2 regions of the Paenibacillus favisporus genome follow, and region 1 is predicted to be linked to the other one. Evidence: riboswitches for the same ligand, from Rfam matches in the RefSeq annotation. Region 1 holds a riboswitch; the other holds the start of a gene.
The links. Region 1 has a riboswitch for cyclic di-AMP ahead of ABID47_RS32810 (ubiquitin-like domain-containing protein). Riboswitches for the same ligand answer to the same signal wherever they lie in the genome.

Region 1 (10,819 bases):
TCGGTCAGGGCGCCGATGCCGGGACCGATCTCCAGGGCACCCTTCGTGGAATCGAGCCCGGCCGCATCCACGATTTTATTTAAAATATTTTGGTCAATCAAAAAATTTTGCCCCAGGCTCTTCTTGAATGAAAAACCGTGACGCTGGATAATTTCTTTGGTTCGCCTTGGTGTGGCGATGTCGTCCATGCCGTTCACGTTGTCCGGCCTCCTTCATCTTCGATACGGGCAAGCGCATCCGCGAATTCTTCGCGGGATATTTGAAATATGGCGAGTCGCTTATAAAATTGCTTGCCGTTGCAGTAGCCAATACCGAGGAGGTTGCCCATCGCCATCCGCCGGGCGGCGGCATTCGGGTGCACCATCAGCCCCGCCTCCATCAGGTCCTCCATGTCGATCTGGCTTTCCGCCCCCTCATAAGAGGTGTGAACCCGCTCCAGAGCTCTGCGGATCGCCGCAGGCGAGGCGTTCTCAACACCGATATCCCCCTTGCGGGTAGCATCGGCCTCCGGGATAAACGCATGCTTGCAGCCGGGCACCTTGGCCGAAATGATTTTGCGGATTCTTTCGCCGGCGTGGTCCGGGTCCGTCAGCACAATGACCCCCCGCCGTTCCTGAGCCAGCGCGATCCGCTGGAGTATTCGCGCATTGATGGCGGAGCCGCCCGTCTCGATCGTATCGGCATCCACCGCCCGCTTCACGGCCACGGTATCATCCCGGCCTTCCACCACAATGACTTCTTTAATCATGATTTCCTGTCTTCCTTTCGAGTACATTATACCCGTCAATGCCGCCGGACAGCCAAGTCCCTGCAAGTGGGCATAAACCGTGATGCCTGTTCAGGTACTTTGCGGGGTCCCGGTATAGACAAACTGCTGTAAATTAACAACAAAAAGAAGAGGAATGCTCCTCTTCTTTAGCATGACATTTTCATGATCATAATACTATAACATTAGAATGGCAAAGTAAAACGAAATTAGTTCAGCTCCGGTTTGACCGGACCAATCACGTACACCTTAAGGCCGGATTTACGGCCAAAATTGCGTGCTTGCTGGACGGAATCGTAGTATATATCGATTTTATTTCCCTTAATGGCTCCGCCCGTGTCTTCCGCACGACGGAAGCCAATGCCTTCAATGTAAACCCACCATCCCAAAGGAATGACGCTTGGATCAACCGCAATCGTGCGGCCTTCCGCGACGCGTGTTCCTGTGGCGGTGCGTGTGCCGACTCCGGACTCGCCAGACGAATAAGCGGTCATGGATACTTTGATCAGCTTCTTGTAGGAAAAGTCAACGCCGGCCTTGCTGACCCGGTTGTTACTGCTGCTGCTGACCTTCTTCACCTTGGCAGGGGTAGAAGAAGCTTTGGCAACGGCTGTTTTGACTTCGGTCACTACGGGAACAGGCTTTTTCTTCGTGCCGACGGCAATGACCTTATCCTTGGTCACCGTCTCCACTTTTTTGCCCACCATCTTCATGGACACCAGCTTGCCGTCTTTGTACTTCTTCTCAATGTACTGCACCATGACGCCAGGAGCTCCCTGCTGAATCACCCGCGACTCGCCTTTGTAAATGCTGGGGTCGGAGGTTTTGACCACCCGGAAGGGGAGGGATTCATGACGCTGTACCACTTGTTTGTTCATCCGGACGATCCGGATGTCCGTGTTGGTGGAGACCGCCGTTTCGACAGCCGGAGTGACAATGTCCGTTTCCTTGACTTTGACGCCGGTTTCTTTCAGCACGTCGCCGACCGTTTTGGCCGTTGTATACAAATGCTTCGTTGCACCATCAGCCGTCACCTTCACAGGACTCGCGCGGTCGATCACGACCTTGTCGCCGTCGGATATAGCCCCGCTCAGCGGCATCGATATTTGGTCCTCGGGTTTCAGACTGATTTCCTGCTCATCCAGCATTTCTTGAAGTAAAGATGTATTGGTCTGTACAGATTTCATTTGACCGTCTACTACCAAATAAACTTGTTTTCGCGATTGACTGTACACGAGTAGCAAGATCATCAGGGTAACCGCGATTGAAACGATAGCTGCAGTGGAGATCTGGCGCAAATTCTCATGCTTCCATCGCAATGCGTAAGACATGCTGGAGATTTTTGAATCATGGGTCTTCTCTGGTTGGAAAACGCCCACTTTCTCGATCCTCCTTCATAGCCTCGCCGTCTAGAGTTATGCATGATTGTATTTGACGCGACTATACTCAATTTTTTACAAGAACCCACAGAAAGCATGCGTTCTTGCACCATGAACCAATCTCTCCATCATGATTTGTCACCTCCTGTTATACAACAGTATGATGACTGCCTCTCCTTTATTCAAAACAAAAGAAGCCGATAGAAAAGAGCTTACGAGGACTCTTTCGTGGCTTCCGGATGTCTGAATATCGGAATTGTCATGCACGAGGGTACCTCTCTTTATCCGCTTACGGGGTTAGCTGTCGGGTTCGGGCGAAAGAGAGCCGCCCTATTCGCGTCCTTACGCTCATGGCGTAAAGCCGTTCAATTCACCCCAGAGACCCAAGAAAGAAATCAAATACGTTTGCGAGCATGGGACCGCTTCCGGTCTGTCATGACCCACTCCAGTATTGGTTCCCCCGTTCTCCCATGCGGGAGACTCAGCGAGACTGGTTCATGAAAGCTGCGAAGGTAAGACCTTAACGACAGCTCAATGATTCACTGAAAAGATGATATCCTGTTTTGATGCATGTTGTAAAGCGGTAATCAACCACGTTTATTTGAAAAAGTGGTTAAAAAAATGTAATATTCGGCGTTTTGTTTGTTAAAATTCTTTAATCATTCGCTCATGCTCATTTTTTTGGCTGTTTTTCTCCCGATTTCACACAATTCCAAATCGTTCCAGCCCATTTCGGGTGGTAATCTGGGCAATTTCCTCCAGGTCAACCCCCTTAATCTGGGCTGCCGCCTCAGCGACCAGTCGGACGTTTGCCGACTCGTTTCTCTTCCCTCGGAAGGGGTGCGGCGTGAGATAAGGAGAGTCGGTTTCGATGAGCAGCCTGTCCATCGGAACCTGAGCCAGGACCTCTTTGGGGACTCTGGCATTCTTGAACGTAATAGGTCCGCCAAACGAAAGATGGAAGCCCATATTCAGGCACAGCTTCGCCGTTTCCCAGCTCCCCGAGAATGAGTGCATGACGCCGCCGACCTCGCCGGCCTTCTCTTCCCGTAATATTTTCACGATATCCTCATGGGCGTCCCGGTTATGTATAACAATTGGCATGTTGAGCTCTCGAGCCAGTCCAATTTGCTGGCGGAGAACCCTGTGCTGCACGTCCTTCGGCGAGGTGTCCCAGTAGTAATCCAGTCCAATTTCACCGATGGCCACCACCTTGGGATGACTGCATAAGGATGCAATCCACTCCAGATCGCCTTCCTGCATAAAAACGGCGTCCTGCGGATGCCAGCCTATGGCCGCATATATAAAATCATACGTTTCCACCAGCTTCATCGTCGATGGAATCGTCTCCCGGTTAAAACCAACGTTGATCATCCGGGTTACACCGGCTTGTACAGCATTATCAATGACCCGCTCCCGGTCCTCGTCGAATTGTTGCGCATCCAGATGGGTGTGCGTGTCGAACAGTTCCATGAATTTGAACTCCTTTCTTGTCGGTACCCCATGTTCCTTTTCGTACGGTATTTTGTCATTAAAGCTTGAAAATGCGGGAAATCGAAGGAGAAAGATCGGTTATCGCCTTTTCCAGTTTATCTTCCGGATAATACAAGTGATATTTCCCGCGGTGAATGCCGCTGATGGAACGGACAATATCCGACACCTCGGATATTTCCCGCAGCTGCTCCTGGCGGTCGAGCAGCAGGATCTGTTTCTGGCTCGACTCGTCACCCGGACGAAATACATCGTAAGGAAGATCGGTCGGAAAATCAATCTCCAGATCATATTCCGGGTTCATTCCGGCTTGTCCAAACTCCCGGCGGATTTCATCGATCATTTCCAAATCGACGGAGTCCATTTCTACATATTTATACAGTTTGCGGTGCATAAATCGGGTGCACAGCTCGCTGAGTATGCGGTCGTCCTCATAGGACCACTGGAGGAAGGCCGTTTGAATCAGCGCCTCGTCCAGCTTCAGATAAGCTTGCACGTCCAGTTTGTCTTCAAAGAGCTGCGGTAGCGGCTCGACCATAAAGCCAAATGGATAACCATCCTGGTACAGCTCCTTGGCCCGCCGGAATATTTGGCGCAAAATAATTTCTGAACTGCGGGTTACCGGATGGAAGTAGACCTGCCAGTACATCTGGTACCTCGACATCAAATAATCCTCCACGGCATGCATCCCGGACTCCTTGACCACTACTCTCCCCTGGTAAGGACGGAGCATCCGTAAAATACGGTCAATATCAATCGTGCCGTAGTTCACCCCGGTATAATAGGCATCCCGAAGCAGGTAATCCATCCGGTCGGCATCCAAGGGGCTCGAAACGAGGTTCACCACAATCGGTTTATCATAGGTCTTCGCGATGACGGCGGATACCTTGTCCGGGAAGTCCGGGGCGATCTCGCTCAAAATGTCATTCACTTCCGTATCTCCGGTGACAATCCGGCGCGTCCAGTCTTCATGATTCATATGAAAGGCCTCTTCAATCGAATGGGAAAAGGGGCCGTGTCCGAGGTCGTGCAGCAGCGCCGCACACAGCGTCAGCAGCCTCTCTTCTTTCGGCCAATCCGGATATCCGCTGCGCTCAAATTGCGAAATAATCCGCCGTGTAATCTCATATACCCCTAAAGAATGGGAGAAACGGCTGTGCTCCGCTCCATGAAACGTCAAATACGAGGTTCCAAGCTGCCGGATCCGCCGCAAGCGCTGAAATTCGGTTGTATTAATGAGCCTCCAAATCGTGGAGTCCTGGACGTGAATATAATTGTGAACCGGATCTTTAAAAACCTTTTCCTCACTTAGTGGGTTCATGTTCAGGTCAACTCCATTCATTTTGTGAAATTCGGGTTGTTAAGTGTTTTAATTTTGAAATATTTTTGACAATTAGTGTCGATACATGTCGAAATAAGCAGAATTAAGGTTTTCCAAATCGACATTATACTACCAAGGCGATATAATTGGAAAAGAATCCTGATATGAGTGATTTCCTAGCTGTTATGCTATTTGTAAGGTTATTGAACCAAATTTACTGGTTGACTGTTTTGGGAATCGTTGGTATTATTGATATCATTAAAGAGAGAACGTTGTCGAATTATGACATTTTAAAACTATGGCGAGAGGAGCAATGATCAGTTATGATGAAATCAACTGGTATTGTAAGAAAGGTAGACGAACTGGGTCGGGTAGTTATCCCCATTGAACTGCGCCGTACCTTGGGCATTGGAGAGAAAGACGCACTTGAGATTTACGTGGACGGAGAACGTATTATGCTCAAGAAATACGAACCGGCCTGCATCTTCTGCGGCAATGCCGAGAATGTTACTTACTTCAAAGGAAAAATTGTTTGTCACGATTGCATATCAGAAATCCCAACACCTGTGACAAATTAAGATTTTTAGTATATAATAAGAGTAATTCAAATTGTTAATTCTAACCTTTTTCATATCTCCTTGGTGTCTCCTCGGCTCAGAACCCGGCCGTGGGAGGCATTTTTTTTGATTGAAGACGATATGACCGCTCCAAGGAGAAGAGGAGCAGCCGCACGACGTCCCACCCCGGCTGCTTCCATTTTGCCACAAATTCCCTATCTTCGGAAAAACTTTCATCCCTATAAAAGGCGACTGTCTTTTCAAAAATGTGGTTTATGCACCCAATCTCTCTCTTTTACCTACTGCTCCCTCACCACTGCATTCATTACAACAGCGCGTTATATACATCCCTTTTGGAAACGCCGCGGTCGGCGGCTGCCTTCTTCATGGCGTCTTTCCTTGGCAATCCTTCCCCTTCGTAATGCTGCACATGCTCTTCCACGGTCAACTCCTGCCACCAAGCATCCCGCTGCTTCTGTTCCTCCTTCGGATCCGCGCCTTCCAGAACGAGGCAGTATTCGCCAAGCGGGGCATGCTCCTCCAGATACTCGAGGCACTCTTCAATGGTTCCCCTGACAAACTCCTCATATCGTTTGGTCAGCTCACGGGCAAGCACAATTCTCCGATTGCCGAGAAATTCAAGGATGGCCTTGAGTGTCTTCATTACCCGATGAGGCGATTCGTAAAACAGCAGCGTTCCGGATGCCGCCTGCAGCGGCTCCAGCACCGCTTGAATCTCTTTGCGTTCCCGGGGAAGAAAACCGATAAACGTAAAGCGCTCGGTCGGAAGTCCCGACACGATCAGGGAGGATAACGCAGCATTGGCACCCGGGACCGGGATAACGGAAATTCCTTGTTCCAACGCCAGCTGGACGAGGTCGGCCCCGGGGTCGGAAATCGCCGGCAGACCGGCATCGCTGACGAGAGCCAAATTTTTTCCTTCTATTATATAGCGTATTAATTCGGGTCCGCTTGCCGCCTTATTATGCTCATGATAACTGAACAACATAGACGGGGAAATGTCGAAATGGGTGAGCAGCTTTCGCGTCTGCCTTGTATCCTCTGCGGCGATGATGTCACAGGCCTTTAGCGTGTTTACCGCCCGAAACGTCATGTCCTCCAAATTGCCGATGGGTGTGGCCACCAGGTATAACGAACCCGGCGCGCCCTCTTCTTTTTCCTGAAAACTGCTTTGTATGCTCAGACTCATTCTTTTCCCTCTTTAGCTCCATAATAAATATCCAGAATTTCCGGACAGTAGCTGTTATTCTCATTATATACAATGAGCGGTGGCAGCAACCGTACCTCCGGCTTGCCCTCCCTCATCGCCTCGACCAGCACCATATTCGCCTCCAAATGGGCCCTCGGATGAACGAAGCGAATCCGTTTCGGCTCCAGCCGATGCTGCCGCATCAGCGATATAATGTCTGCAAGCCGCTGCGGCTTATGAACCATGCTGACTTTCCCGCCGGGCTTGACCAATCTGAAGCAGGTCTGAATAACCTCTTCCAGGGTGCAGCTGATTTCATGGCGGGCGATCGCCTGGTGAGGATTCAGCTTGATATCGCTGCCGTTCAGCGGCATATAGGGCGGATTGACCGTAATAGCGTCATATACGCCGTGCCCGGTCTCCTTGTGCAGCTCCCGCAAATCGCCTTCACGGATGAGAACCCGGTCATTCAAGCCGTTCAGCTCCACGCTCCGCCGGGCCATGTCCGCCAGACGGGGCTGAATTTCAATACCTTCGATGGCCGCCGCGGTACGGGTGGTGAGCAGCATCGGAATGACGCCGTTCCCCGTACACAGGTCGAGCACTCTCCCCTTGGCCGGAATTCCCGCGAAGCGTGCCAGAAGCACCGCATCCATGGAAAAGCTGAACACTTCGTCGCTTTGGATAATATGCAAGTCGTGCGTCAGCAGATCGTCGAGACGTTCCGTCGGCCGCAGACTTACCTGTGATTTATCGATTTTCATTCTTCATTTTCCTTCTCTGCAGCATAGGGTAACCTTCCTTGGTACTTTACATAAAACCATTGTAAACCATAAAAACATTGAAAAAAAACCGTAGGGAGTTATCCTACGGCTTCATTTATTCAGAAAAGACAGGCAGAAAAGGCAATCGCCTTCTGTGCGCAAATGTCCATAATAGACGTTGCATATATGGAAACCTTCGTGATACAGCCTCGCGAGGTTGTCGTATCCTTCCCCCACCACGTCTTCGATCTCATGCTCCTGCTCTGCTGTGGCATGGGCCGGTTGTGGCAGCGGGGATCCTTCCTCCGGTATGGCTCCTTTTAATATTTTGCGCAGCTGCTCATTCTCCAGGCTCAGGCGGTTGTTTTCCTCCAGCAGCTCTTTGATGAGAAGCTTCATTTCACCCAGATCACTGTGAACCTGCTCCATTTGTGTTTCCATCTCTTGAATGTGTGCAAAAATATTTTTCTTTTCCAAGTTTCCACCCCGAAAGTAACCTCTACGGTTTACTTGATGACAACATCATCCAATGGCAGTTCCTTGACCTTGCTGATTTCAAACAGCTGGACATGGACGCTTCGGCTACCGGCATTGATACCGACCACTTTGCCTTCTCCCAACGATGTGATGACGATTTTGCCTACTGATGGCAGCTCTTCCTTCACACTTTCATAATTATCATGCTCATATTTCAGACAGCACATGAGTCTTCCGCACAAGCCGGAAATTTTGGTCGGATTCAGCGACAAGCTCTGGTCTTTAGCCATCTTGATGGATACAGGCTCGAAATCGCCGAGCCAGGACGAACAGCAAAGGATGCGACCGCATGGGCCAATACCACCCAGCATCTTGGCTTCGTCACGCACACCAATTTGTCTAAGCTCAATCCGAGTCCGGAAAATACCGGCCAGATCCTTGACGAGCTCGCGAAAATCCACTCTTCCCTCAGCCGTAAAATAAAATATAATTTTATTTCGGTCAAACGTAAATTCCACATCCACCAGCTTCATCTTGAGGCCGTGATCGCGGATTTTATTTAAACAGGTGGCAAAAGCATCCTTGGCGGCCTGCTTGTTCTCTTCCACAACCCGTGCGTCAGAATCACCGGCGATCCGGATGACCTTCTTCAGCGGGAGGACCACATCGGATTCCTGCACCTCTTTTTTTCCAACGACAACCTTGCCGTATTCGATACCGCGCGCCGTTTCGACGATAACGCTGTTATCCTTCTCAATCGGGAAATCGAGCGGATCGAAGTAATAAATTTTGCCCGCCTTTTTAAAACGGACACCCACTACACTGTACAAAAACTAACCCCCTTATATGCCAGAGACCATTGGCTAGCCTTGAAGCTATCCTTCCAAACCGATTAAAAACTGTTCAAGACAGAGTTGGCTATTCACATTGTAGCGCAATTTCTTCCTGCATTCTGCGGCTAAATCCATATAGGAGACCCATTGTGCCGTGCTGCGGGTTAAAGCATGTGTAGACAAAAAGTCCAACTGATCTATGAAAACGATACTTTCGTGCTTACCGTACTGGACGTGAAGCATATCTCTGAACCACAAATGAAACAAATTAAGCAGTGTATCCAAGTGATCGGATAACCCGGCTTTGAACACCTTCTGCCCTGCGGTCACCAGAGCGGAGCTGCCTCGGCCTAGAGCTTCCTTCCCTAATTGTAACACTACGTTTCTAATTTCTGCAAACCAATTCTGTTCCATCAGCTCGCGGCATCCGTCCAGTCCCGACGATAGGTGAACGGCGCATCTGGCAAGCGGTGAAGGGTATCCTTCATCCACCAGCGTCTGCAGCATCAGCCCGGGGCTGAGCGGGGTAAAAGGCACCAGCTGCGCGCGCGACTGAATCGTCGGGAGCAGAGCCTGTCCATTCTCCGTAATCAAAATCGCCACGGCCGGAATGGGCGGCTCCTCCAGAAACTTCAGCAGGCTGTTGGCCGCCTGCACGGTCATCGTATCAGCCTGGTCGATAATATATACCTTCGGATTCTTTGATTCCGAGCGATAGGAAAAGACCCGCTGTAAGTCGCGGATCTGGTCGATTTTGATAGACGATCCATCCGGAGCAAGGAGATGAAGATCGGGGTGATTGCCGTGCTCTACTTTGCGGCATTCGAGGCATTGTCCGCAGGCGTCGTCCTCAAGCGTAGTACAGAAGAGTGCTTGGGCAAACGTCCGGGCCGTCTTCATCTGCCCGCTCCCCGCTGGACCGCTGAATATATAAGCATGGCTGACGGAGTTTCGGCGAAGGGCGTTTTGCAGCATTTGCTTTGCCGCATCCTGACCCGCAATATCTGCAAAAGACATATTTCCTCTCTTCCCAATATCGATGGACCGGAAGACGGATCGCCTGGCCGGCGCATCGATGTTACAATACGGCATTCTATCTATACCTATAGTTTATCATGTACGAAGGGCTTTACCTATTCCTATTTCTTCTAATCTGTCAGAACATCAAATTGATCAGCATACCTCGGATTTCCCCAATCCGCTGCAGCAGCTCGATTTTTCCCTGTTCGCTCTCCAGCATATCGTCGGCCAGTCCCAAAAGGGCCGAGTCGATTTCATCAATCAGATTGTAGCGCTTGCCCCGGCCTCTGCGGTCCCAGCCACGAGCTTCCTTCATCCGGACTCCACGGCGGACCGTATCCTCCAGAAACCGTTTGACCAGCATACGGTAGGCCTTCAACTCGCGGATTGTCATCGATCTGGCGAGACGGTCTCCCTGCATCTGGATCTCTTTAAACCGGCGGTCAAGCTCCTCCTGTGATACCTTCTCGCCGTGCTGCTGCATGATATCGGAAAACGATTTGGGCTGAATCTGCTTCGCATTGCCCTCGTTAATCTGCAAATCGCTCTTTAGGGGTCTGAACCCCGGATTAATCTTCAATGGATATCTCCTGCCTTAAAAATGTTCGAAACGGTCAACCGGCAGAACGAACACGGTAGCACCGCCGACCTGAACCTCTACGGGGAGCGGCAAATATGAATCGGTCGTACCGCTCATCGGGGTTACGGGAGTAACGAGCTGTTCCCGAACTTTACAGCTGCTGCGGATGACGTTCATCACGGCTTCAACCTGGCTGTCATCCACCCCGATCATAAATGTGGTGTTACCTGCCCGCAAGAACCCGCCGGTACTCGCCAGTTTCGTCGCCCGGAAGTTCGCCTTGACCAGACCTGCCGACAAACGGTTGCTGTCCTTATCCTGTACAATCGCAACGATCAGTTTCATCTTGCATTCCCTCCTCGCTTATTTAGACCTGCCCATCCATATAGATTGAACCAAAGTAAGATGTAATAATCTTTTA
Region 2 (10,819 bases), on a different contig from region 1:
TTTACGATCATCCGCAGCGAGTTTCTCAGCCACAAGCCAATCAAAAAAGATAAGGTAATCGTGGCAGTAATTCAGCAGCGTCGTGTGCAACAGCTTGCGTTTGCGGCTATCGATGTATTCGGTCACGTACCAGGGAAGCTCCGCACATTTATCATCAACGCGTTTCATGTAATGCAGCTTCGTGTTTTTATCCATTTATTGCTAAACCTCCTTATGTACAGAATAACTTATATATATTTATTCGTCAAATTATTATTTTACGTAATTATAAATTATAAAGATGGCCATATAGAATTCAGTATGCGGCGCTTTTTCCTATCACATCCTCTATACCCAGGTTCCAAAAAGCTCCGCGATAAGATACTTATTATCATTACGAATGATCTTCATTGTGCTTTAGTGTTAGTGTAGTTGGCTTAGCTTATAATTTATATATTACGTCATCGAACAATCGCCTAGTTATAGATTTGCACCGCTGATATTCATGGACAGCAACTCCATCTAAATCGTTAAATCGTTCTTATAATAATGAACCTGATCATTTATTTCCGATTATTTAAAAAAGTACAATAAAACCGCGCTTATGCGCGGGCTATTATTGCTAAGTTGTTCTTATTGACCCAACCACTTAAACCCGGTTAGGTCAATAACCACCATCTTGATCATAATTACTTAATTGTCACCGGCAGCACCCCACCGGCTTTCAGTTGGCCTAGAAGCACTTTGATCCCGGCGGCTGTATTTGGCTCCTGCTTACCGTAAACTGCGATACCAGAACGGATGTTCTGAATGTAAATCTTCTCATACGGATTGCCCAGCGATAACAGCGTATAACGCTTGTTACGTTTGTTCATCTCATCGATCAACGTTTGATCATCGGCCCAGCCAAACTGACTGGCCACGTTACGGAACTGATATGAAGCCAGGATGACGTAATCCGCTTGATCCACCGCCTGAAGCGCCTCATTCGTTTTTCCTTGCCCGACTAGGGCTGTTACTGTTTTCAGCGATAGGTTATTTGCAGTTTGCTTCAGCTGTCTCTCGAGCTGCTTCACCTGCTCCTCATCGGCTGCGACAATCGCAACCCGATCGCCTTGACGAATTTGATCCGGCTGCGCACCGTCACGGCCGGCTAACAAGGTGACCGCTCGCTCTGCGATTTCCCGCTCCACTGTACGATGCTTCTCGGAACCAATGACACCATTAAGCGCGGCCAATTGCTGCGTAAGGCTTTCGCTGCGGTCAAACAAACCGTATTTCGCTTTCAGCTCCAAAATCCGTTTCACTGATGAATGGATGGTTTCGATCGGTATCTCCCCGCTCTTCACTGCGTTCACCAGCGTTTGGTGCGCGGTTGCCGGATCTTGCGGCATGAGGATGATATCCACACCTGCGGAAACGGCACGTACCACAGCTTGATTTTCGCCAAAATGCTCCGCGATCGCATTCATCGTGAAGGCATCGGAAATGATGACGCCTTTGTATCCAAGCTCCCCCCGGAGCAATCCGGTCAGTACCTTCTTGGATAACGTAGCAGGAATCGGCACGCTGCTTCCGTCCTTGAGCGATGTGACGTGATCGTTATCTACAGCTGGAAACGCTATATGTGCGGTCATGATCATCTCTACTCCGTTATCGATGGCAGACCGGAACGGTTTGAGCTCCACCGCATCGAGCCGCTCCCGATCATGCGAAAGCACCGGCATTCCCAAATGGGAGTCTACAACCGTATCCCCATGGCCGGGAAAATGCTTGACCGCCGCGATCACTCCCGATTGCCGAAGTCCTTGGATCTCGGCAAGACCCATTCGTGTCACCAAATCCGGATTCGAGCTAAACGACCGCATTCCGATAATCGGATTATCCGGATTGCTGTTAATGTCGAGCACCGGCGCAAAATTGACCTGCAGCCCGAGCGCCTTCAACTCCTCCCCGGTCAGCCGTCCGGCCGCTTCGGCGAGCGTTGTATCTCCAGTTGCACCCAGCGCCATTTGACCCGGCAGATTCGTACCTCCGGGGATTCGTTTAACGACCCCGCCTTCCTGGTCGATGCCAAGGAACAGCGGAATGTCGCCTGCCTCCATCTGCAGATCATGCGTCAGAGTGGTGACCTGCCGAACGTCTACGATATTTTTATCGAAAAGAATAAGTCCGCCCAAATCCTGATCATGAACGCTGCGTTTGACCCCTTCATTGACCGTAGTCGTCACTTGCCCGTTCCATTGCCTGATGTCAGGCATGAGCATTTGGCCGACCTGCTCGCTTACGGTCATGTACGACATCAGCTTATCCCAATCCTGTGCCTGAATGGCTCCTTGACGTTCGAAGCGAATGACCCGTGACATAAATACGGCAAACTCCGCTCGCGTCACAGATCGGTCCGGACGAAAGGTGCCATCCGAATATCCGCCGATCAATCCGTTGGAGCTCATCATGAGAATAGGCGCTGCCGCCCAATGCTTTGCTGTATCCGTCAATGTTACGGGGTGCTGGCCTTTTACGAGTGAATAGGCCCGTGTAAGAAACGCCGCCGTTTCGGCACGGCTCATCGGTGCATCCGGATGGAATGTGCTGTCAGGAAATCCGCTGGCCAGCCCATGTTTTGCGGCGATGGCAATTTCAAGATAAAAAGGATGGTTCTTAGGCACATCTGTATAGGCCATGCCGCCGTCCGCTTCTTGCTGCAGCTCCTGCGGATAAAGTTCCCGCACCATGAAAGTAACGGCCTGCGCTCTTGTGACTTGCCTTTCAGGCATAAATTTCCCATTGCCATATCCGGCGACGGTTCCCCGTTCGGCCATATAGGTGATGCCGTCTTCCGCCCACTTCGAGTGCTGCAGATCAATAAATCGTTCTTCCGCAGCTGTGCTTCCTGCCCATACGAGCACAGAACCGAGTACGGCACCGAATATCGTCATCAGTTTTACATTCATCTGCTCCACTCCTGTTGCTGTTCTAGGTACGATGATTAGACGCGAGTGACATACCGTTTGTTGCGATATTGCCTCGACTCCAGACACATCATGAAAAAAGGCATCCCCTACTCTGCAGGAAATAAGCCCTTACTCATAAGCCCTTACTCATAAGCCATTACGCTCAAGCCATTATTCCCACGGGATTACCCTTTCCCTTCATATATATCCGCTGCATTTACGCAAAAAAAGACCGCCGGCACAGATGCCGGGGCCTGATTACGAATGGTTTGAACCATCTGAATCGCTATTTTTTTAAATGATACGGTACCGTCGTCACAACAACATCTTTGCGGAATAAAAGATAAGTCCGAATCATCAAGCTCGTCTGGTTGTGCAGCAGATTGTGCCAGCTTTTCTTTGGAATAAACTGCGGAATGATCACCGTGACCTGGTAGTTGGATTCGCTCGCTTTCCGGTGCACCGTATCGATAAATTTGCTAAGCGGATGAATGATGCTCCGGTACGGAGAATGCAGCGTCACAAGGCGCACGTCGGGCCGCCATTTTTGCCATTTTTCCTCAAACCGGTTCTCCTCTTCACGTTCAAACGGAATATATACCGCAATGATCTGATCCGCCGCCAGTGACTTCGCATAATTCAGGGAATGCTCCACGACATGCGTTATGCCCGAAACGGGGAGAATGATCACATTGCCTTCAATCGGTACCGCCGGCTCACACGTCGACAGCCGCAGCTGCTCGCCAACCGCCTCATAATGCTTCTTGATCCGGTGGATCAGATACACGATCAGCGGCAAAAAGATCAGTACCGGCCAGATCTGCGCAAACTTGGTTGCGAAGAACATCACCGACACCGTGAAGCTGATCAGCGCGCCGATCGTATTGATCACGAGCTTCGTCACCCAACCCTGCGGTTTTTCCCGGATCCACTTGACGATCATTCCCGTTTGCGAGAGCGTGAAAGGGATAAATACCCCTACCGCGTATAGTGGGATCAAATGTTCCGTCTGTCCGTGGAAGGCGACGATCAGCACGATGGACAGTAGCCCAAGAATGATGATTCCGTTCGAATATCCCAATCGGTCGCCACGGACGGTAAACATCCGGGGAATAAACCGGTCTTTGGCTAAATTGACCGCCAGCAGCGGAAACGCCGAATATCCGGTATTGGCCGCCAGGATCAAGATCAGTGCCGTCGTGCCCTGGATGAAAAAGTACATAAAATTCCGTCCGAACGTCTGATTGGCAATCTGAGATACGACCGTCTCCTGGGAATTTGGGGATATGCCCAAATAATAAGCAAGAAATACGATGCCCGAGAAGAGTACAGCCAGCAGAATCCCCATTGCCATCAAGGTTTTCGCCGCATTGTTCGGGGCCGGATCTTTGAAGTTCGGAATGGCGTTCGAGATCGCTTCGACCCCGGTCAGGGCGGAGCTGCCCGAAGCAAAAGCTTTTAAGAGCAGGAACAGGCTGATCCCCGCCACCGGCGTCCCGACCGGCGTATGCAAATGCGGTGAAACGTGACCGGTCACGATGTTGTACATACCGACGCCGATCAAGATGAACAGCGCGAAGGCGAACAGATACACCGGATAAGCCAGGATGGAGGCCGACTCGGTGACGCCCCGCAAATTCAGCAGCGTAATGAGGATGACGAAGGTGACGGCAATCCCCACCGTATGCTCGTGCAGCGCCGGAAACGCCGAAGTCAGCGCGTCCGTGCCAGCCGAAACGCTGACCGCAACAGTCAAAATGTAATCTACCAGCAGCGATCCGCCGGCCACCAGCCCGGGATAGATTCCCAGATTCTGTTTGGAGACGACGTAAGCGCCGCCGCCATGCGGATAAGCGAAGATGATCTGCCGGTAGGATAAAATGAGTGCAGCCAGCAAAATCAATACGCCGATTCCGATCGGTATCGAATACCAGAACGCCGCCGTGCTGATTGTGACAAGAACCAGCAAAATTTGCTCCGGCCCATACGCTACGGACGACAGCGCATCGGAGGATAGAATGGCCAAAGCTTTTTTCTTGTTCAGTTTTTGTTCTCCCAATTCGGTAGACTTCAGCGGCCGTCCAATCAGAAGTCTTTTCAATGCTGCCATAAATGTTTGTCACCGCCAGTGTTAGAGTTGAAATGCTCATGATGTACCCGTTAGACACGTGCTCAACCCTTTTTGGGCACAACAAAAAAAGCCGCAGGAAAGCTGGACCTTCCCGTGGCTTTACGCGCACGACAAATCCCTCTTTCAAAACGCTTACGAGGTTAGCTGACGGATTCGGGACCGAAAGTATCCCTACACTTAATAAATGAACATCAAGTGATTCACCCCTGGGACGAAGGCTTAACTTCCTCCCTTTGGTTCCCCCGCTCCTGATTTCAGAATTCAGCGATCAAGGAGTATTACGTTTCAGGTTCACAAGTTCACGATTACGAATTGAATCTTACTCCTTCCGGATGCCTGCTGTAAAGAAGCAAACGGTTTGAGATACGTATGAAAAAATTCAAAAGAACTTCATGTCAACGCTTACAAAGGCGGTAATCTATTAATTTCTGGCTGTAGCTGTGCATATCGCTTGTTTACGCTATTAAATTCATATCAGGCTTCTAAATATTTCGATCCGCCGCATTCCTCAGTGAAGCCTCTACGTTCTCCAAGCGGTTCAAGCAGTGATGCCGGACCATTTCGAGGTCGTTATCCAGCTGGTCCGGCTCCAGGTCGCGATGCAAAATATTCATGCACCAATGGGTCAGGTTTCTCAAATGATGGCGGTATGCATAATAACGCAGCAAATCCGGGTTCAGCTCCATCTGTTGTCCTAGTTCCTGCTCATACCCTGTGAGAAAATGACCCAGTCCGTCCCCGATATACCCCACGATATCCAGCTCTGGTGGCGCAAGCATGGCTGCTTCCCAATCCAGAACGACCAGCCGGCCGTCCGCGGTCTCCATCAGATTCCCTCCCCACAGATCACCGTGGCAGAGCACATTGGGGGGCGGGTCAAGCACGAGACGTTCACGAACCCCTGTTATCTGGTGCAGCAGCTCGGTTATGCGCGTTTGCTGAGGGATAACAAGCTCACGCAGCAGCTGGCTAGCGGGACTTGCACCGGGCTGAAGATGCTCAAGCTGCTCCAGGCATTGGATCAAATGTTCGGAGAAGGAGACATCATACGTTTCACTCGAAAGGCCGGATGTGGCAGTAAAGGGAATCAACTTCCGAATCCGCGCAGCCAGTCGTCCAATACGCTCCAAGTTATGCTTGGAAAACGGGTAAGCTTCAGCCCAGGTCTCCCCTTCGATAAATTGAAACAGCACCGCTGTGCAATCGGAGAGGGAAAGCAGGAAAGCACCGCTTAAGGTTCGAAACGGACAGGGCAGCTCCACAAAGCGGCCGGTCTGATGCAATTCCCACATAAACGGCACATAACGGCTGCACCGAAGGATGCCTTGGCGGTGGCTGTCATTGCTATGGTCAAACAGTTTCATATAGTATCGCGTTCCGTTTTCTCCCTCCACCCGGTAAGAATAGGCTGAATCTCCATAAGGGATAAAAATAAGCCTCCGGGCAGCGATTCCGTAAGCTTCGTTCAAGTGATGCACAAAAGCCCCTTCGTCCATTCGATAAGACTGCCTCACTTCGCTCTCCCCTTTCCCTTTTCATCACGTAGCGCGGATAAAAGCAATCAAGCCCGGTGTCTGTGTAACCCGGACTTGATCGCAATCACCTCGTATGAGATTAGAATCATCTATTATTCACCAATGCTAACCGATGTAGACAACCGCACCGCGGCGCCTGTACGCTTTCGGCAGTTCCGTCTCGAGCAGCTCGAGTCTGCGTAACATGTGGTCGAGGTCATCCCCATGCATGTGGCTTCGCGCCCATTCTTTAAGCTGGGACACTTCGCCCAAGACAGCTGGGATGTCCTCGGACTCAACGTCCGTACCGTCCTGGAAAAGCGCGACCCACTGCAAGTTCAACTCTTCCACCGCCGGCACCCAGTATTTCTGGAAAAAGGATTCCGTCGCCACCGGCAGCATAAAGGACCGTTCAAATTCGTCTTCCGGGTCCACGATAATTGCGCTGATTGACATGTTATTTCACCCCAAATCGAATGTTGAATGTATAATCCGGGAATTCTTGACGCAGCTTGTTCAAGCTGTTCTCCGCGGCTGCCCGTAACGCCGGCGAGTCCCCGTCCAGCTGAAACTCGAAATGCCGGATTCCTTTGATTTGCTCCAGCGTCGGGATCTCCGTCGTTCCGTCAGGCGTTGTTCGCGTCCCAACCGCCTTCTGCATCAGGTTGTTGATCCGCACCTTCGTTTTCTGGTACAACTGCTTATCTGTAAATTGCTGCGGCGTCTGCTGCGGCTTGCCCGTTTTTGGATGGATGCGGTCGAGCCCTTGCGCCGACTTGGCTTCATAGAAGATGCCCTTCTCCAGATCGACGCCGTCAAACTCCCCAAGCGCTCCGTTCTTGGCATCGTGGAGCTCTACCCCGCGGTACTTCGCTTTGCTCCAATGCACATAATCGTCTGCATCGTTCTTCGGCGGCTGCTCCTCGGGATCTTTCTCTTTCTTTGGCGGAGGATCCTCCCCATCCGGCTTATGCGGCTTCTTGGGCAGGTCGGGTTCCGGCTTCGGCTCCTTTCGCCGTTTAAGCAGCTTCTCCAACCAATCCTTCAGCCTGCTGCCGCCTTTCTTACCGAAGCGTTCGGCCAGCCTGCCGAACGGAACACGGCTCAGCGCCAGCGCAAGCAGCGTAGAGATCGCATTTTCGGGGGTGAGCAGCCTTTTCGGATCGCGGATATCCTTAGCGATTTCGTGGCCGCTCGCCGGTATGCTCGCTGCTGTTAAGGCAATACCGAGTGCCGGCCAGAAGCTGACGAACATTAACGACAAAGCGAACGCTCCGAGCACGATGGCGCTTTTTTCCCAGAAACCGAGGCGGTCCCACCAGTTCTGCAGCGAATCGAACATGCATGAGAAGCAAGCCGGGTCGGCGGGATGGACGTGCGCCTGGAAATAAGCGGCGAAGCCCACCAGCCCGGCGACCACCAGAAGGAGCGCGGTTACACCGGCGGCGGCACGGAAGTGCTTCAGCATCCTCGTCTGCAGGTCACCCTGCAGCGCGGCGGCTTCCTGGTTGCCGTATAGGAGCGAGAAGCCCAGCTCCCTGCGCTCCCGGGTCCAGGACATGACGCTCGCCAGCCGTTCCCTGCGGGTCAAGAGAGACTCCAGCATATACCACAGCTCTGACACCGGGTTGATCCATCCTTCGCCTTCCATTCTCGGCAGCCGGCTTTTCACCCGATTCAACGAGACGTAATCCAGGACGAGCCCAATCACCAGCATCAGGAGGAACACGCCTTTCGTCCGGTATCCGCTGCCGGTCAGGTCGCTGATTTTCATAAACCAGTCCGGCAGTGATCCCTGACCGTTATAAGCGGCGTGATCGATGATTGACCAGACGAGCAGCAGTGCCGGCAGGGCGAAGATGGCGTCGCTCAGCCGCTTGCGCAAACGCACGGCTAAACCGAGCCCTAAGGTTATCATGCCGGTGTGCACGGGATGACTGACCGACATGATGGTCGGAAAGATGCTTTCTTCAAACCGGCCGGGGAACAGCGTCCAAAAATCCCAATGGATCGTCTCCCCTCCAAGCATCGTCACACTGTAGCCGTACGTCCGTCCGATGATGCCAGAGTTCAGCCAGCGTCGCGTCAGCTCTTCCATCAATTGAAAGCCCACGCCCGCCCCGGCTCCGGCCAGTGTATAATCGGCAAGGCTCATGGAAGAGGCGCGCCGTGAAAAAAGCAGAAACAGACCGAGCGGCAGCAGCTTCCACACTTCCTCGAAGATCGGGGTCAAGACGGCCTGGGACCAGGTGTCCCGCGTATCCCCGCCAAACAAGCCGTGAGCCGCGAGCAGCGTCAGCGCCGTGACCGGGATGACGAGAAAGATGCCCAGCAGCATAAACATGGCCGCCTGCTTCCAGGTAAATGTTTTGCTCCGGCAAAGAAACCAAAACTGCAGCATGACATAAAAAGACCATAAATACTGGACGAGCATCGTGCGTGAATCCCGGTACAGGAACAGGCCCAGGATAAAAAACAAAAGGGATATCCAGCACCATATCGTATATAAGGTTTTGAGCCAGGGGAGGCGCCGGAGCGTTTCCTGCACCCACCGATACACCCCTTCGGCGATATCCCTGATTCCGTTTCGGATGTTCCAGATCGTATCCGTTTCAATCTCCTCCTTCATGGCATCACCCTGATTCTGAGGGGCTGTCGTGACAAGAGCTGTGAAGATATAAGATCCGCTTCTTCCCAATATACCTTATATTCGTCTTGGGTTGGGCAGTGAATATGGGGATGCAAACCAAAACTGGACCATTTTCCCCCTCCAAGGGGACTAAGGCCAGCCGAAAGACCGCCGCTAACCGGCGCGAGTGGTGCATAGCTCCTATAATCAATCCGCCCCTGTTCACTCGTTTCTGAAGATCTGCAGGACCGTGTCCGAAATAACCTGCTCCGGGACGTCCCCGTGCAGCGTATACAGAAAATCATCCTTCACGAAACGATACACCACTTTCTCCGTTTGGTCATCGCGAAGCTCCTTCGTGGATGGAACGGCTTTCTGGTGTGACAGAACCGGATAAGGGGACGGACTACGCAGCCGGGTGACGGACAAGCGTAATCCATTCGGGTAACGGATTCGAATCTCTGGCTCCATAAATTTATCGTCATACACCTGGACCGAGCGAATCTGATCTTCATCAGGAAAACGAAGCTCGCTTCGAAGAAGCACCCTCGCCTCCTGCAACGTACTTGAGCGCAGGTTTCGGTCCAAAAAAAGGCCTGCACTCAAAATCACCAGTACGACCAAGGCTGTAACAGACATTGCACTGATCAGTATAAAAAGAAGCCGTCTGCTTTCCTTTTCCAACTTCCTGCTCCTTCCCTCTACGGCTTGAATATACGTGTGTTTATATTAACGACGTGAGTATACGGGCAAGAGTTACGGGGTTTGACCCGATGCGAAATAGAAATTTTACATTGTTGGACGCGGATACTTCTGAAGGATCAGTTAAATAGGATTTCAACTTGATATTAACCTGTATATGCGGGGCAAGACTCTGCCGGGTCATGACGGGGATGGACATTTATTAATGATGTTTATAATTAATGTGATTAAATAAAAATGGTAACATCTTCTTTTTCCTTTAACATCGTGCCTATGAAACCGAAAAGCACGCTCCCCACAACGGGAATCGTGCTTTTTAAGGGTGATTCGGTAATTAATTCATGCCATTAATCATTACATATCCACCTGTTCAACCGGATTTCATTTTCCTTCCGGCTCCTGAGCCTCTTCCAACCTGCGGCGCTTGGCATCCCGCATTTTCCGCCAGACGGAAACGAGAATAATGCAGCCGGAGAGAATGATATTGATCCAGACCGACAGAACAACCACTACATACGGCCCTGTGCCTGGCTTTACCGCCGTCAGGGAGACGAAACAGAGCAGCAGCAGGACTAGTGACATTGAAAGAACGATTCTGGACAGTGCTCCGAAGTCGCCCATCACACGCTTTTGATGGCGCCGATGTCAGCCATCTTGCGCTGCCACAGCTCATGCGCCTCCTCCGCGTAATGACAAGCCGTCTGCTCCGAGCCCACCAAGCGGAGCTGGGGCTCTTCCGAGGAGCAGCGGTCCGTGGCCATCGGGCACCGCGGATGGAAGCGGCAGCCAGTCGGCGGTTTGGCCGCGTTCGGCATCTCCAGGCTGCGCAGTGGCAGCTCCGCCATCGCTTTGGCGATTTCGGGATCGGGCGTCGGAACGGCGGACAGCAGCGCCTGCAAATAAGGGTGCT

Region 2: it holds a riboswitch for cyclic di-AMP, as region 1 does, so the genes downstream of both, ABID47_RS07740 (APC family permease) here and ABID47_RS32810 (ubiquitin-like domain-containing protein) in region 1, are expected to answer to the same signal.

The regions. Positions count from the first base shown of each region.
Region 1 is NZ_JBEPLV010000011.1:48,646-59,464, forward strand. It holds gene rsmA (16S rRNA (adenine(1518)-N(6)/adenine(1519)-N(6))-dimethyltransferase RsmA) at 1-197, opposite strand, end outside; gene rnmV (ribonuclease M5) at 194-748, opposite strand; gene ABID47_RS32810 (ubiquitin-like domain-containing protein) at 976-2,145, opposite strand; cyclic di-AMP (ydaO/yuaA leader) riboswitch at 2,416-2,642, opposite strand; gene ABID47_RS32815 (TatD family hydrolase) at 2,848-3,618, opposite strand; gene ABID47_RS32820 (HD domain-containing protein) at 3,677-4,957, opposite strand; gene ABID47_RS32825 (AbrB/MazE/SpoVT family DNA-binding domain-containing protein) at 5,281-5,535, shown strand; gene rsmI (16S rRNA (cytidine(1402)-2'-O)-methyltransferase) at 5,840-6,724, opposite strand; gene ABID47_RS32835 (tRNA1(Val) (adenine(37)-N6)-methyltransferase) at 6,721-7,488, opposite strand; gene yabA (DNA replication initiation control protein YabA) at 7,600-7,965, opposite strand; gene ABID47_RS32845 (PSP1 domain-containing protein) at 7,995-8,795, opposite strand; gene holB (DNA polymerase III subunit delta') at 8,841-9,815, opposite strand; gene ABID47_RS32855 (YaaR family protein) at 9,955-10,398, opposite strand; gene ABID47_RS32860 (cyclic-di-AMP receptor) at 10,414-10,743, opposite strand.
Region 2 is NZ_JBEPLV010000001.1:1,659,258-1,670,076, forward strand. It holds gene xerS (tyrosine recombinase XerS) at 1-195, opposite strand, end outside; gene ABID47_RS07735 (glycoside hydrolase family 3 N-terminal domain-containing protein) at 669-2,933, opposite strand; gene ABID47_RS07740 (APC family permease) at 3,220-5,043, opposite strand; cyclic di-AMP (ydaO/yuaA leader) riboswitch at 5,178-5,341, opposite strand; gene ABID47_RS07745 (phosphotransferase enzyme family protein) at 5,547-6,578, opposite strand; gene ABID47_RS07750 (hypothetical protein) at 6,705-7,034, opposite strand; gene ABID47_RS07755 (PrsW family glutamic-type intramembrane protease) at 7,036-9,207, opposite strand; gene ABID47_RS07760 (hypothetical protein) at 9,430-9,753, opposite strand; gene ABID47_RS07765 (hypothetical protein) at 10,291-10,491, opposite strand; gene ABID47_RS07770 (ABC transporter ATP-binding protein) at 10,530-10,819, opposite strand, start outside.